DNA from 3 places in the Streptomyces sp. NPDC021356 genome. Region 1 is predicted to be linked to each of the others. Evidence: riboswitches for the same ligand, from Rfam matches in the RefSeq annotation. Region 1 holds a riboswitch; each other region holds the start of a gene.
What was found. A riboswitch is a leader RNA that binds a small molecule or an ion and turns the genes downstream of it on or off. The one in region 1 is predicted to bind cyclic di-AMP.

Region 1 (4,206 bases):
GTCTCCGCATGCTCTCCGGGAACGGTCGTCACCGTCGCCCCCGTCAGGCTCCGGCCCTCATCGTCGCCGCCGGAGTGACCGGATCGGCCATCGCCATCCCGCTGGTCGCCGCCAGTGGCGCGAGCGCGGCCGACGGCACCACGTGGGACAAGGTGGCCCAGTGCGAGACCGGCGGCTCCTGGAGCGCCGACAACGGCAACGGCTACTCCGGCGGCCTGCTGCTGACCCAGGACGACTGGGAGAAGTACGGCGGCCTCTCCTACGCGTCGAGCGCCGACCAGGCCAGCCGCTCCCAGCAGATAGCCGTGGCCGAGAAGATCCTCGCCGACCGCGGGCCCGGCGCCTGGCACACCTGCGGTCTGCTCACCGGGCTCACCAAGAGCTCCGGTGCGGCCGATGTCGACACGGGCGTGGGCGGCGACTCGTCGTCCTCGAACTCGAAGTCCGGCTCGAACGGCTCCACCGGGTCTTCCGGTTCGTCGCACTCCACCGGATCGACCGGATCGACCGGGACATCCGGCACGTCGGGCTCGTCCGGCTCCTCCGACGACACCGGCCGAACCGGCGACTCCGACGGCTCGGGCGGTTCCGGCAGCTCCGGCGTGAACGACCCCGGGCTGTCCGACGATACGCAGAGCGGTACGGACGACTCGTCCGGTTCGTCCGACTCCTCGGCGAACCCCCGCGGGACCGCCGGCTCGTCGCACGGGACCGGTGCCCCGGGCGACTCCACCACGAAGCCTTCCCCTTCGGACTCTTCAGACTCTTCGGGCTCCTCGGATTCTTCGGACCCTTCATCTCCGAATCAGGGCAACTGGTCCAAGTCCGACACGTCCCACGCTGACGGGACGCCCGAGGGCACCCCCTCGGCGGGTGCCGGTGACACCGTCGGTCACGACAACTCCGGTTCCGCTGACGACTACAGGCAGACCGCCGGCTCCTCGGCCCTAGTCGACACCGGTGCGCTCGGCGGCGGCCGGCATCGCGGCGGCAGCGCCGACGAAGGGGCCACGGAGGGCCGTACGGGCGCGACGGGCGGCCGGCACGCCTCCCGTGACGGAGGCGCCGCGCACACCGCCTCCGCCGCCTCCTACACCGTCCGCACCGGTGACTCCCTCACGTCCATCGCCGACTCCCTTGACCTCCACGGCGGATGGCACGCCCTCTACGACGCGAACAAGGGCGCCGTCGGCGCCGACCCCGACCACATCGTCGCCGGTCAGAGCCTGGATGTCCCCACCGAAAACGCCCAAAAATAAGGCGAGTTCAGGTCACACTTCGCGCCGAATGTCCCATTCGATGAAAGTGTGGGATGAGTCTCAGAAGCCCTGATCGTCTTTGAAATCCGGCGGATCACCTGTCTACGGTCATGACCGCTCGCCACCGCGAGCCCCGGCTGCCGCAACGCCGAATCCTGCCAGCGGCCGTACGGGAACAGTCGTCGCTTCGAGCGCCGTAGGCAGGAGCGGGGGACCCAAGGTAAGTGCCGCGCCGGGAAGTCGACCGGAGCGGCTGGGGGTGAAGCCGTGCCTCCCCAAAGGCACGGCCGGGCAACTCAACCGGCCCGAACCCGACAGCTCACCTCGCAGGCGTCGGTGAGGGGATCCTTCCATGCTGTTTTCCGGCAAGGGCAAGCATCGTCGTCCGTCCAAGGCCACCCGCGCCATCGCACTCGCCGGTGTCACCGGCGTCGCCGTCGCCGGCCCGCTGATGGCGGCCGGCAACGCCTCCGCCGCCACCTCCTCCGAGTGGGACGCGGTCGCCCAGTGCGAGTCCGGCGGCAACTGGTCCATCAACACCGGCAACGGCTTCTACGGCGGCCTGCAGTTCACCAACTCCACCTGGGCCGCGTACGGCGGCACCGCCTACGCCTCGCGCGCCGACCTGGCGAGCAAGTCGCAGCAGATCTCCGTCGCCGAGAAGGTGCTCGCGGGCCAGGGCAAGGGTGCCTGGCCGGTCTGCGGCAAGGGCCTGTCCGGCGCCTCCTCCAGCGGCGGCAGCAGCTCCTCGTCGTCCTCCTCTTCCTCCTCTTCCTCTTCGTCGTCCTCGTCGAGCAGCAGCTCCAGCAGCTCCAAGAGCAGCACCTCGACCCGTTCGACCGAGCAGCGTGCCGCCGACCGTTCCGAGACGCGTCCGGCCCCGAAGAAGACCGTCACCACCCCGACCGGCAAGAAGGTCAAGAAGGGCGACGGCGAGTACAAGGTGGCCGCCGGTGACACCCTCAGCTCCATCGCCGCCGAGCACGGCGTGCAGGGCGGCTGGGAGAAGCTGTTCCACCTGAACAAGGACATCGTCGACGACGCCGACCTCATCTACCCGGGCCAGCAGCTGCACCTGAAGTGACAGCGGCCCGCTAGCAGGACCCCAGGCCCTCCCCAGGCGCGGCCCCCATCATGGAGGCCGCGTGGGGTCCCCCCCGTCCCCACGGGCTCCCCGCCCCGGTGCGTGTTCCCCCGTACGCACCGGGGCGGGGCTTTTTCACTTTCCGTTCGTGTCCTCGTCCCCACGCCCTTTGTTCCGTGCTGGAACAATGTGTACCGTCACCCTGTCCACGGGACGGTCGGTCGGCCGGTCGGCGGCCCGGGACGGTTAGGCTCTAGTCGCAAGGCACCGCCGCAAGGCAGCCGCCCCGCACTTTCAGCGTCACATCCACGAAGGAGATGCTCGTGCCGTCCATCGACGTCGTCGTAGCCCGGGAAATCCTGGACTCCCGAGGCAACCCCACGGTCGAGGTCGAGGTCGGCCTCGACGACGGCAGCACGGGTCGTGCCGCCGTCCCCTCCGGCGCATCCACCGGCGCCTTCGAGGCCATCGAGCTGCGCGACGGTGACCCGAACCGCTACCAGGGCAAGGGCGTCGAGAAGGCCGTCCTCGCCGTGATCGAGCAGATCGGCCCGGAGCTGGTCGGCTACGACGCCACCGAGCAGCGCCTGATCGACCAGGCCATGTTCGACCTGGACGCCACCGACAACAAGGGCTCGCTCGGCGCCAACGCCATCCTCGGCGTCTCGCTCGCCGTCGCCCACGCCGCCTCCGAGGCCTCCGACCTCCCGCTCTTCCGCTACCTGGGCGGCCCCAACGCGCACCTGCTTCCGGTGCCGATGATGAACATCCTGAACGGCGGCTCGCACGCCGACTCCAACGTGGACATCCAGGAGTTCATGATCGCCCCGATCGGCGCGGAGTCCTTCTCCGAGGCCCTGCGCTGGGGCGCCGAGGTCTACCACACCCTCAAGAAGGTCCTGAAGAACAAGGGTCTGGCCACCGGCCTCGGCGACGAGGGCGGCTTCGCCCCGAACCTCGGCTCCAACCGCGAGGCCCTCGACCTCATCCTCGAGGCCGTCAAGGAAGCCGGTTACGCCCCGGGCGAGCAGATCGCCCTGGCCCTCGACGTCGCCGCCTCCGAGTTCTACAAGGACGGCAAGTACCTCTTCGAGGGCAAGGAGCGCTCCGCCGCCGAGATGACGGAGTACTACGAGGAGCTGGTCGCGGCCTACCCGCTGGTCTCCATCGAGGACCCGCTGTTCGAGGACGACTGGGACGGCTGGAAGGTCCTCACCGACCGCCTCGGCGAGAAGGTCCAGATCGTCGGTGACGACCTGTTCGTCACCAACCCCGAGCGCCTGGCCCGCGGCATCGAGGAGGGCACCGCCAACGCCCTGCTGGTGAAGGTGAACCAGATCGGTTCGCTGACCGAGACCCTGGACGCCGTCGAGCTGGCCCAGCGCAACGGCTTCAAGTGCATGATGTCCCACCGCTCCGGCGAGACCGAGGACGTCACCATCGCCGACCTCGCCGTCGCCACCAACTGCGGCCAGATCAAGACCGGCGCCCCGGCCCGCTCCGAGCGCGTCGCCAAGTACAACCAGCTGCTGCGCATCGAGGAGATCCTCGACGACGCCGCGGTGTACGCCGGCCGCAGCGCCTTCCCGCGCTTCAAGGGCTGAGCCGCACCACGCCTGAAGGGCTGAGCCGCACCACGCCTGAAGGGCTGAGCCGCACCACGCCTGAAGGGCTGAGCCGCGCCACGGCCGGGCCGAGCCGCAAAGGGTGAGGCTTCGCCAGTCGTCCGTACGTCCCCGCACCCGGTCCCGTACCGTGTCCGGGGACGTACGCGCGTGTGCGGCACGTACGAGGTGACCAACGGGAGGCGCGACGATGGCCGTGAAGGACCGGGACCGGTTCTCCACCGCGACCAGGCTCAGG
Region 2 (4,206 bases), on a different contig from region 1:
CCCGGCACCGGTACGAGCGTGGGCGCCGGCACTGACACCGGCTCCGGCACCGTCTCCGTCGTGTCGCTGGGCGGCGAACTCGACTGGCGGCGGCTGCTGGCACACCTGCACGACGTGCGCGGGGTCCGCCGGCTGATGGTCGAGGGCGGCGGCACGGTGCACACCCAGCTGCTCCAGCTGCACCTCGCCGACGAGCTGCAGCTCGTGCTTGCGCCGCTGCTGGTGGGAGACCCGCGGGCACCGCGGCTGTTCGGGCCGGGCGCGTACCAGAGGGGGCGGCTGCGGCTGGTGGAGACGCGGGCCCTCGGGGACGTCGTCCTCATGCGTTACGAGCCCACGGAACCCGGCGCCGGAGGCGACGCCGCCCCCGCCGACCGGCACTGGCTGCGGATCGCGTGCGAGCTGGCCGGGGAGTGCCCGCCGTCGCGGACGGCGTTCAGCGTGGGCGCGGTGGTGGTGGCCGCCGACGGCACCGAGCTGGCGCGCGGCCACTCGCGCGAGGCCGGCGATCCGGTGGTGCACGCGGAGGAGGCCGCGCTTGCGAAGATCGACCCGGCGGACCCGCGTCTGCCGGGGGCGACGGTGTACAGCAGCCTGGAACCGTGCGCCCGACGCGCCTCCCGGCCGCGACCGTGCGCCCGGCTGATTCTGGACGCGGGGGTACGCCGGGTGGTCACGGCCTGGCGGGAGCCGGACACGTTCGTCAAGGCGGCCGACGGCACCGGGGTCCTGGCGCGCGAGGGCACGGACGTCGTCGTCCTGCCGGAGTTCGAGGGCCGGGCCAAGGCGCCCAACCGCCACCTGCTGTGACGCGTGTGCACGCGTGTGCATTCCACCCCCAGGATGGCGTACACTGGTTTCACCGACGCGGGGTGGAGCAGCTCGGTAGCTCGCTGGGCTCATAACCCAGAGGTCGCAGGTTCAAATCCTGTCCCCGCTACTGAAGGCTCAGGGCCGGAATTCGATGAGAATTCCGGCCCTGAGTGTTTTCTCCGGCCGCCGGGTCATCGGCCCGGGTTGTCGGTCCGAGACATCGCCCCGGCTACCGGCCCGGGTATCGACCCGGCTACCGCCCCGGGTACCGGCCCGGGTATCGACGCGAGTCATCGTCACGTGTCGTGAGCGAGCGGTCCCCGTCCGCATAACAACTGACACACCATCAGTAGAACGTCTGCAGGTGTCCGGGCTCGACAGGGCCCTTGAGTGGCCTGAAATCCAGTCAACTTGCCCCGGTTTCATCACCTGTGAGACGTAGATCCTGGCCAAAAAGGTTTAATGATCAAGCCGGGCGGCTTGGAATCGGAGCCCCGAGTCTATTAACGTTCGATAACGCAGCGCGGTCGTCCCAGCCGTCACCCGAGGCGGCTCCGTGCGCGCGCGCCGAATCCCGCGAGGGAACCGGGGAACCACCAACTTGGGGTGAATCGGGCGCCATCCGCCGTACGCACACGGCTGGTTGACGCGCGTAGGAGACCTTCCCGCTCCGAACCCGTCAGCTAACCCGGTAGGCGAGACGGAAGGAAAGGAGCACGCCCGCGTGGCGTCCAACCGGCCTGCCTCAGAAGCCCCGTCCGTGCCGAGCGAGCGCACCGAGTCCTTCGCCTACGGCGGCCGGCGCCCCGACGAGGGCCCCTGGGAGGAGTGGAACCCCACCGAGGAGTCCCTCCGTCCCGTCCGTGGCCGGCACCGGGTCGCCAAGCCGCGCGGCGGCGGGCTCGCCCGCAGCTCCACCGTGCTCGGCGTGGGCGTCATAGCGGCCGTCGGCGCGGGTGGCATGGCCAGCGCCAACACCGGCAAGCCGCCGGTCTCGATCGCCCTGCCCGATCTCCCCGACCTGCACGGCCTGCCCGCCGTGGGCGCCCTCTTCGACGGCTCCGGCCACGACGGCCCCGAGGGCTCCGCGACCGCGCTCAGCGACGTCACGGCGGCCCGGGCCGGCGCGACCGACGCGGCTGACGCGACCGACGCGACGGAAGCCACCGGGACGACGGCGCAGCGCGCCTCCGACGCGGGCGAGGCGCTGCGCAACCGCATCATGGCCCAGGCCGAGCAGCAGCAGAACCAGGCCGAGGCGAAGACCAGGGCGGCCACCGAGGCGGCGGCTGCCGCGAAGGCCGCCCGGCAGGCCGAGCAGGCCGCCGCCCAGGCGAAGGAGGAGGCCGAGGTCAAGGCCGCCGCCGCGAAGAAGAAGGCGGAGGAGGAGGCCCGGAAGAAGGCCGAGGCGGCGCGGCTGGCCACCCTCGCCAAGCAGTACACGCTGCCGACCTCCTCGTACACCCTCACCTCGACCTTCGGCCAGGCCGGCTCCATGTGGTCCTCCGGGCACCACACCGGCCTCGACTTCGCCGCGCCCACCGGCACCCTGATCAAGGCCGTCCACAGCGGCACCGTCACCGAGGCGGGCTGGGCCGGCGCCTACGGGTACCGCACGGTCCTCACCCTGGACGACGGCACCGAGCTGTGGTTCTGCCACCAGTCGTCGATCAACGTCACGGCCGGCCAGAAGGTGAGCACCGGCGAGGTCATCGGCCGGGTGGGCGCCACCGGCAACGTCACAGGTCCCCACCTGCACCTGGAGGTCCACCCCGACGGCCAGGCCGCCGGCATCGACCCGATGGCGTGGCTCCAGGGCAAGGGCCTCGCTCCCTGACGCTCCGACCGGGTGGTTTGCGCAAGCTTTGCGCCGGCCACCGGCGGGGCGCGGAATGGAGCGCTCCGCCTTGGTCGTTGATGTGAGACATGACTTCTCTGCGCAAGCTGGGCCCGTCCGACCTCGAGGTCTTCCCCCTCGCCCTCGGCGGCAACGTCTTCGGCTGGACCGCCGACCAGGCGCGGTCGTTCGCGGTCCTGGACGCCTACACGGCCGCCGGCGGCAACTTCATCGACACCGCCGACTCCTACTCGGCGTGGGTGGAGGGCAACCACGGCGGCGAGTCCGAGACGACCATCGGCAAGTGGGTCAAGGAGCGCGGCAACCGCTCCGACGTCGTCATCGCCACCAAGGTCAGCCAGCACCCCGACTTCCAGGGCCTGTCCGCGGCCAACATCAGGGCCGCGGCCGACGCCTCCCTCCAGCGTCTGGGCACCGATCACATCGACCTCTACTACACGCACTTCGACCGGCCGGAGGTGCCCGTCGAGGAGATCATCGGCGCGCTCGACGAACTGGTGAAGGCGGGCAAGGTCCGGCACATCGCCGCCTCCAACATCTCCGCCGAGCGCCTGGCCGCGTCGCTGGAGTTCTCCGAGCGCGAGGGACTCGCGCGGTACGTGGCGCTCCAGCCGCACTACAACCTCGTCTCCCGTGACACCTACGAGGGCGGCCTGCGGGACCTCGCCGAGCGGGCAGGCCTCGCCGCCGTGCCGTACTACGCGCTGGCCTCCGGCTTCCTGACCGGCAAGTACCGGCCGGGCGCGACGGTCGACAGCCCGCGCGCCGGGGGCGCCGCCAAGCACCTGGCGACCGAGCGCGGCCAGAAGGTCCTCACCGCGCTCGACGAGGTCGCCCGCGCCCGTGGCGCCGAGGTGGCCACGGTGGCCCTGGCCTGGCTGGCGGCCCAGCCGACGGTGGTCGCCCCGATCGCCTCGGCCCGGACGGTGGAACAGCTCCCCGCCCTGCTGGCGGTGGCGGAGCTGGACCTCACGGACGAAGAGGTCGCGCGGCTCACCCAGGCATCTGCCTGAGCCTCGCGGCCCACGGCCCCCTGGCTGCGCGGTCTCACGGCCCGCGGCTTACCGATGACTCCCGTACGGACTCTGCCCGTACGAAGGCTGCGCATACGGGCCCTGCTGCCCGTACGGACCCTGCCCGTACGGAAGCGGCGGGCGGCCGTGAGGCTGTCCGTGCCCGTGCCCGTGCCCGTAGCCGTACAGGCCGTACGCCGGCCAGGGCGCCGCGAAGACGCGTACCGGCGGTGCGGTCATCCGTGCCGCGTGGTCCAGGGCGGGCTGGGCCACCTCGCGCCTGCGCCACAGCTCGTGCAGCAGTTCCCGCTCGCGCACGCCGAAGTCGGCGCCGGCCCGCCCGAGGCGCCCCCGGCGGCGCAGGAACGCCAGCGAGGTCGCGTAGGCCTCGTACTGCGCGACGGTCCGCGCCGCGGGCTTGCCGAGGTGCCGGCCGGCGTACTCGCGGGCCAGCCGGCGCGCCCGCATCGACCCGAGGGCGAACGGTTCGGCGGGGGTGAGCCACCCGGCGGCGGCGTACGC
Region 3 (4,206 bases), on a different contig from region 1:
CCGGGCCACACGGTCATGTGGTCGCGCCACACGTTACGGAAGAGGTGCCGTCTTGGGCAGGGGACAAAGAGTCCGCAATGTCTGGATTGGGCTTGCCGGGGCGGTCAATTGCGCCTCAGTGCCCTTGGAGACGGACGGGGCGGGCGGGGCGAACGGGGTGGGTCCGTCCCGCAGGAGGACGAACTGTGCGCGGAGCACGGCACCCCGAGCCCGACGGCCACCTTCCCGCAGTCGTACGACGGCACCGTGGCGTTCGCCGAGAAGGCGCGCTCCCGTTGGCGGCCACCCGGCCACCCGGCCGTCACCCGCCACCGACCCGGCCTCACCACCCGGCACCGACCCGGCCCCACCACCCGGCACCGCCGCCGCATGGGCGCGGCCCACCGGACACGACGCCCCGTTCCCGTGCGTCACCCGCGTGGCGGATGATCCGTATTCTCTGATCATGCCCGTTCGCCTCGCCCCCGCCCTCATCGCCACGGACCTGGACGGAACGCTGCTGCGCGGCGACGACACCCTGTCCGAGCGTTCCCTCGCCGCGCTCGCGCGGGTGGCGGCGGCGGGCGCCCGGCACCTCGTCGTGACCGGCCGGCCGGCACCGAGGGTGCGGTCGCTGCTCAAGGACCTGGGGTGCACGGGGCTCGCGGTCTGCGGCCAGGGCGCGCAGCTCTACGACGCCGGGGCGGACCGCCTGCTGTGGTCGGTGACGCTGGACCGGGAGACGGCCGAGACGGCGCTCGGCAAGATCGAGGCCGAGGTGGGCGAGGTGTACGCGGCGGTCGACCAGGACGGGGTGGACGGGCGCACGCTCATCGAGCCCGGGTACCGCATGCCGCACCCGACCCTGCCCGCCCAGCGGGTGGGGCGGCGCGACGACCTGTGGCGCGCGCCCATCAGCAAGGTGCTGCTCCGCCATCCCGGCCTGTCCGACGACGAACTCGCGGAGGCGGCCCGCGGTGTGGTCGGTTCCCTCGCCACGGTCACCATGTCGGGCCCGGGGACCGTGGAACTGCAGCCCCGCGGCATCACCAAGGCGACCGGTCTCGCGCTGGCCGCCGGGCGTCTGGGGCTGGGGCCCGAGGACACCCTCGCCTTCGGGGACATGCCGAACGACATCCCCATGTTCCGGTGGGCCGCCCGCGGGGTGGCGATGGCCGACGCCCACCCGGAGCTGAAGGCGGTCGCCGACGAGGTCACCACGTCGAACGAGGACGACGGCGTGGCCGTCGTCCTCGAGCGACTGTTCACCTGACTCGGTCGGCTCAGTACGCGCTGTAGACGTTGTCGATGGAGCCGTAGCGCGCGGCTGCGTAGTTGCAGGCGGCCGTGATGTTGGAGACCGGGTTGTAGATGTCGAACGACGTGCCGGCCACGTGGTAGGCGTTGAAGGTCGGCTGGATGACCTGGAGCAGGCCCTTGGACGGGATGCCCGCGGCGGCGTTGGAGTCCCAGTTGTTGATGGCCATCGGGTTGCCGGACGACTCGCGCATCACGTTGCGGTAGATGCCGTTGTACGTGCCGGGGATGCCCTTCTGGCCCATGATCGCGAGCGACTCGCGGATCCAGCCGTCCAGGGTGTTCGGGTAGGCGACGCTGCTCGCCGCCGTGGCGGTGGTCGTGGCCGTCGTGGTGGTGGCCGCGGAGGCGCTGGCGGCGCCGATCAGGGGCAGGGCGAGGACGGCGGCACCCGTGCCGGAGACGGCGAGGGTGCGGACGAGGCGAGCGGTGCGGGAACGGCGGTGACCGTTTGCGTGCATGGCGGATTCCTCTCCGTCGCCTGCGAGGTGAGCTGTCGGGTTCGGGCGGGGAGGTGCCCGGCCGCGCCCCGGAGGGCGCGGCTTCACCCCGAGCCGTTCCGGCGCGGCGTACGACGTGGGACGACGTACGCCGCTCCGGCCCGGCGACTTACCTGGGTCCCCCGCTCCTGCCATGAGTGGTTCGGTCGATGGATATCGGGCGGTGGCAGGATTCGGCGGTCCGCCCGACTGGCCGGGAACGTATGCGAGAGCACATGTCCCGAACAAGTACCTGATTCATACATCGCCCTAGTTGACCTTGTTCTGGGGTGTTTCGGGTGCTTGATCCTTTGCATTCGCCAAGGGTCAACTGGCTTGCGGAGGAAGGGGAGTGGGGGGTGTCCGGGGGGTGATGGGTCGGCGGTGCGAGCGTGACTCAACTCACGGAATAATCCACTGAGGAGCATTTACGGCCAAGAGGAATTGAAATACCAATAGGGGTAAATCGGACTCGCGGTGGTGAGGGTGAAGCGGAGGGGAGGGGGAATCGGGAACGAGGGTGTGGTGCGGGACGTGATGCGAAGGGTGGAAGGGTGACGGTCGTCACGCTTGGTGAGGCCGTGGCCCTGTTCGTACGTATGTATAGGCGGGGGCGGGTTCCGGGGAAGGGTGAGAGCAGGGAGGGGGCCGGGTAGGGAGGAGGGAGTCGATAAATATCTGTTCATATGTGGTGATCGAAAACATATCGGTCGTGATCCGATACCACCTGGCCTGTATCGGTGGGCGCTATCGGTGATCGAAACGTGACCGGATACGCTGACTTGAGTGATGGCAGCGACCTATCGACAAACCGTGTAACGCCAGCAGACACCAGCAGACAGGAGACCCCTCGTGACCGTCGTCGGGCCGTTCGGGCTGAGCGTGCGGGACCAGGCTCTCGAAGCCGATGTCCAGGCCGGGTTGGCGGCTGTCGAGGAAGGGCTGCTCGAAGCCACCAAGAGCGAGGTCCCGTTCATCACGGAGGCCGCTCAGCACCTCGTCAAGGCCGGCGGGAAGCGGTTCCGTCCGCTGCTCGTGATGCTCGCGGCCCAGTTCGGTGACCCGTACGCGCCGGGGGTCGTGCCGTCGGCCGTCGTCGTGGAGCTGACCCACCTGGCCACGCTCTACCACGACGACGTCATGGACGAGGCCGCCGTGCGGCGCGGAGTGGCCAGTGCGAACACTCGCTGGGGCAACTCGGTGGCGGTGCTCACCGGCGACTTCCTCTTCGCCCGGGCCTCGCAGATCCTCGCCGACCTCGGCCCGGAGGCCGTCCGGGTGCAGGCCCTGGCGTTCGAACGGCTGGTCACCGGGCAGATCCTGGAGACGGCGGGCCCGCAGGACGGCAGGGACCCCGTCGAGCACTACCTGGACGTACTGGGCGGCAAGACGGGATCCCTGGTGGCCGTGTCGTGCCGGTTCGGCGCGATGATGTCCGGGGCCGACGAGACCGTCGTTGACGTGCTCACGCAGTACGGGGAGCGGCTCGGCGTCGCCTTCCAGCTGGCGGACGACGTCCTGGACATCGCTTCCGACTCCCACGAGTCCGGCAAGACACCCGGCACCGACCTGCGCGAGGGCGTCGCGACCCTCCCGGTGCTGCGGCTGCGCGAGCGCGCGGCGCGGCTGGGGCTGGCCGAGGACATCGCCCTGTGTGAACTGCTCGACTCCGACCTGAGCGACGACGCGCGGCACGCCGAGGCGCTGGCGGCGCTGCGCGCGCATCCGGCTCTGGAACAGGCGCGCCGCGACACCGTCCGGTACGCGGAGGAGGCGCGGGCCGCACTGGCGCCGCTGCGCGAGTGCGACGCGAAGGCGGGGCTGCTCCAGCTGTGCGACGCGGTCGTGCACCGGGCCGGCTAGCCGGGCCCGGACCTCCAGGGGCCACCGGCTACCGGCCACCACCGGCCCGGCCCCGCTCACCTGGGCCGGAGGGCGGCGTCTCCACCCCGACCCCTACGGGGTGGTGGAGACTCCGCCCTTGTGTGTCATACCGCAGAGGTACACGGAGTTGGCTCCGGGGTCTGACGCTTTCGCGCGGCCGATTTGGTCAGATGGAAGCACGGACCACACCACTCCTCACCGATTCGGGTGAGAATGGCGGCTTGGGGTGGGAGAAGTGCACACGGGCAGCCGCCGCCGACGACGGAGGTAAGGCACACATGGCACCGTACGAATCCGACGACAGCAGGGACGCCGCGGAGGCCGACGGCAGGCACTCGGTGCGCCGCAAGGCCGCGCGCTACGTCGTCCCGGTCGCGGTGGTGGGGGTGGCGGCGGCGACCATCGGGCTCGTCCCGGCACTCGCCGACTCCGGCGACCCTCACCTGCCGAAGATCACCGCACAGCAACTGATCGAGAAGATCGCCAAGTCGGACGTCGAGCGACTGTCCGGCACGGTCAGGATCACCACCGACCTCGGCCTGCCGAA

Region 2: another riboswitch for cyclic di-AMP. It lies ahead of AB0G56_RS34140 (M23 family metallopeptidase); the one in region 1 lies ahead of AB0G56_RS32870 (transglycosylase family protein).
Region 3: another riboswitch for cyclic di-AMP. It lies ahead of AB0G56_RS40915 (transglycosylase SLT domain-containing protein); the one in region 1 lies ahead of AB0G56_RS32870 (transglycosylase family protein).

Annotation. Positions count from the first base shown of each region.
Region 1 covers NZ_JBFACU010000033.1:17,872-22,077, forward strand. Annotated here, with positions in the region: gene AB0G56_RS32865 (transglycosylase family protein) at 9-1,259, shown strand; cyclic di-AMP (ydaO/yuaA leader) riboswitch at 1,442-1,607, shown strand; gene AB0G56_RS32870 (transglycosylase family protein) at 1,612-2,343, shown strand; gene eno (phosphopyruvate hydratase) at 2,667-3,947, shown strand; gene AB0G56_RS32880 (septum formation initiator family protein) at 4,159-4,206, shown strand, end outside.
Region 2 covers NZ_JBFACU010000036.1:21,216-25,421, reverse strand. Annotated here, with positions in the region: gene AB0G56_RS34150 (dihydrofolate reductase family protein) at 1-810, shown strand, start outside; tRNA gene AB0G56_RS34145 (tRNA-Met) at 867-940, shown strand; cyclic di-AMP (ydaO/yuaA leader) riboswitch at 1,369-1,526, shown strand; gene AB0G56_RS34140 (M23 family metallopeptidase) at 1,538-2,650, shown strand; gene AB0G56_RS34135 (aldo/keto reductase) at 2,740-3,684, shown strand; gene AB0G56_RS34130 (PrsW family intramembrane metalloprotease) at 3,733-4,206, opposite strand, start outside.
Region 3 covers NZ_JBFACU010000069.1:9,422-13,627, reverse strand. Annotated here, with positions in the region: gene AB0G56_RS40920 (HAD family hydrolase) at 446-1,252, shown strand; gene AB0G56_RS40915 (transglycosylase SLT domain-containing protein) at 1,263-1,757, opposite strand; cyclic di-AMP (ydaO/yuaA leader) riboswitch at 1,762-1,954, opposite strand; gene AB0G56_RS40910 (polyprenyl synthetase family protein) at 2,628-3,638, shown strand; gene AB0G56_RS40905 (DUF2092 domain-containing protein) at 3,938-4,206, shown strand, end outside.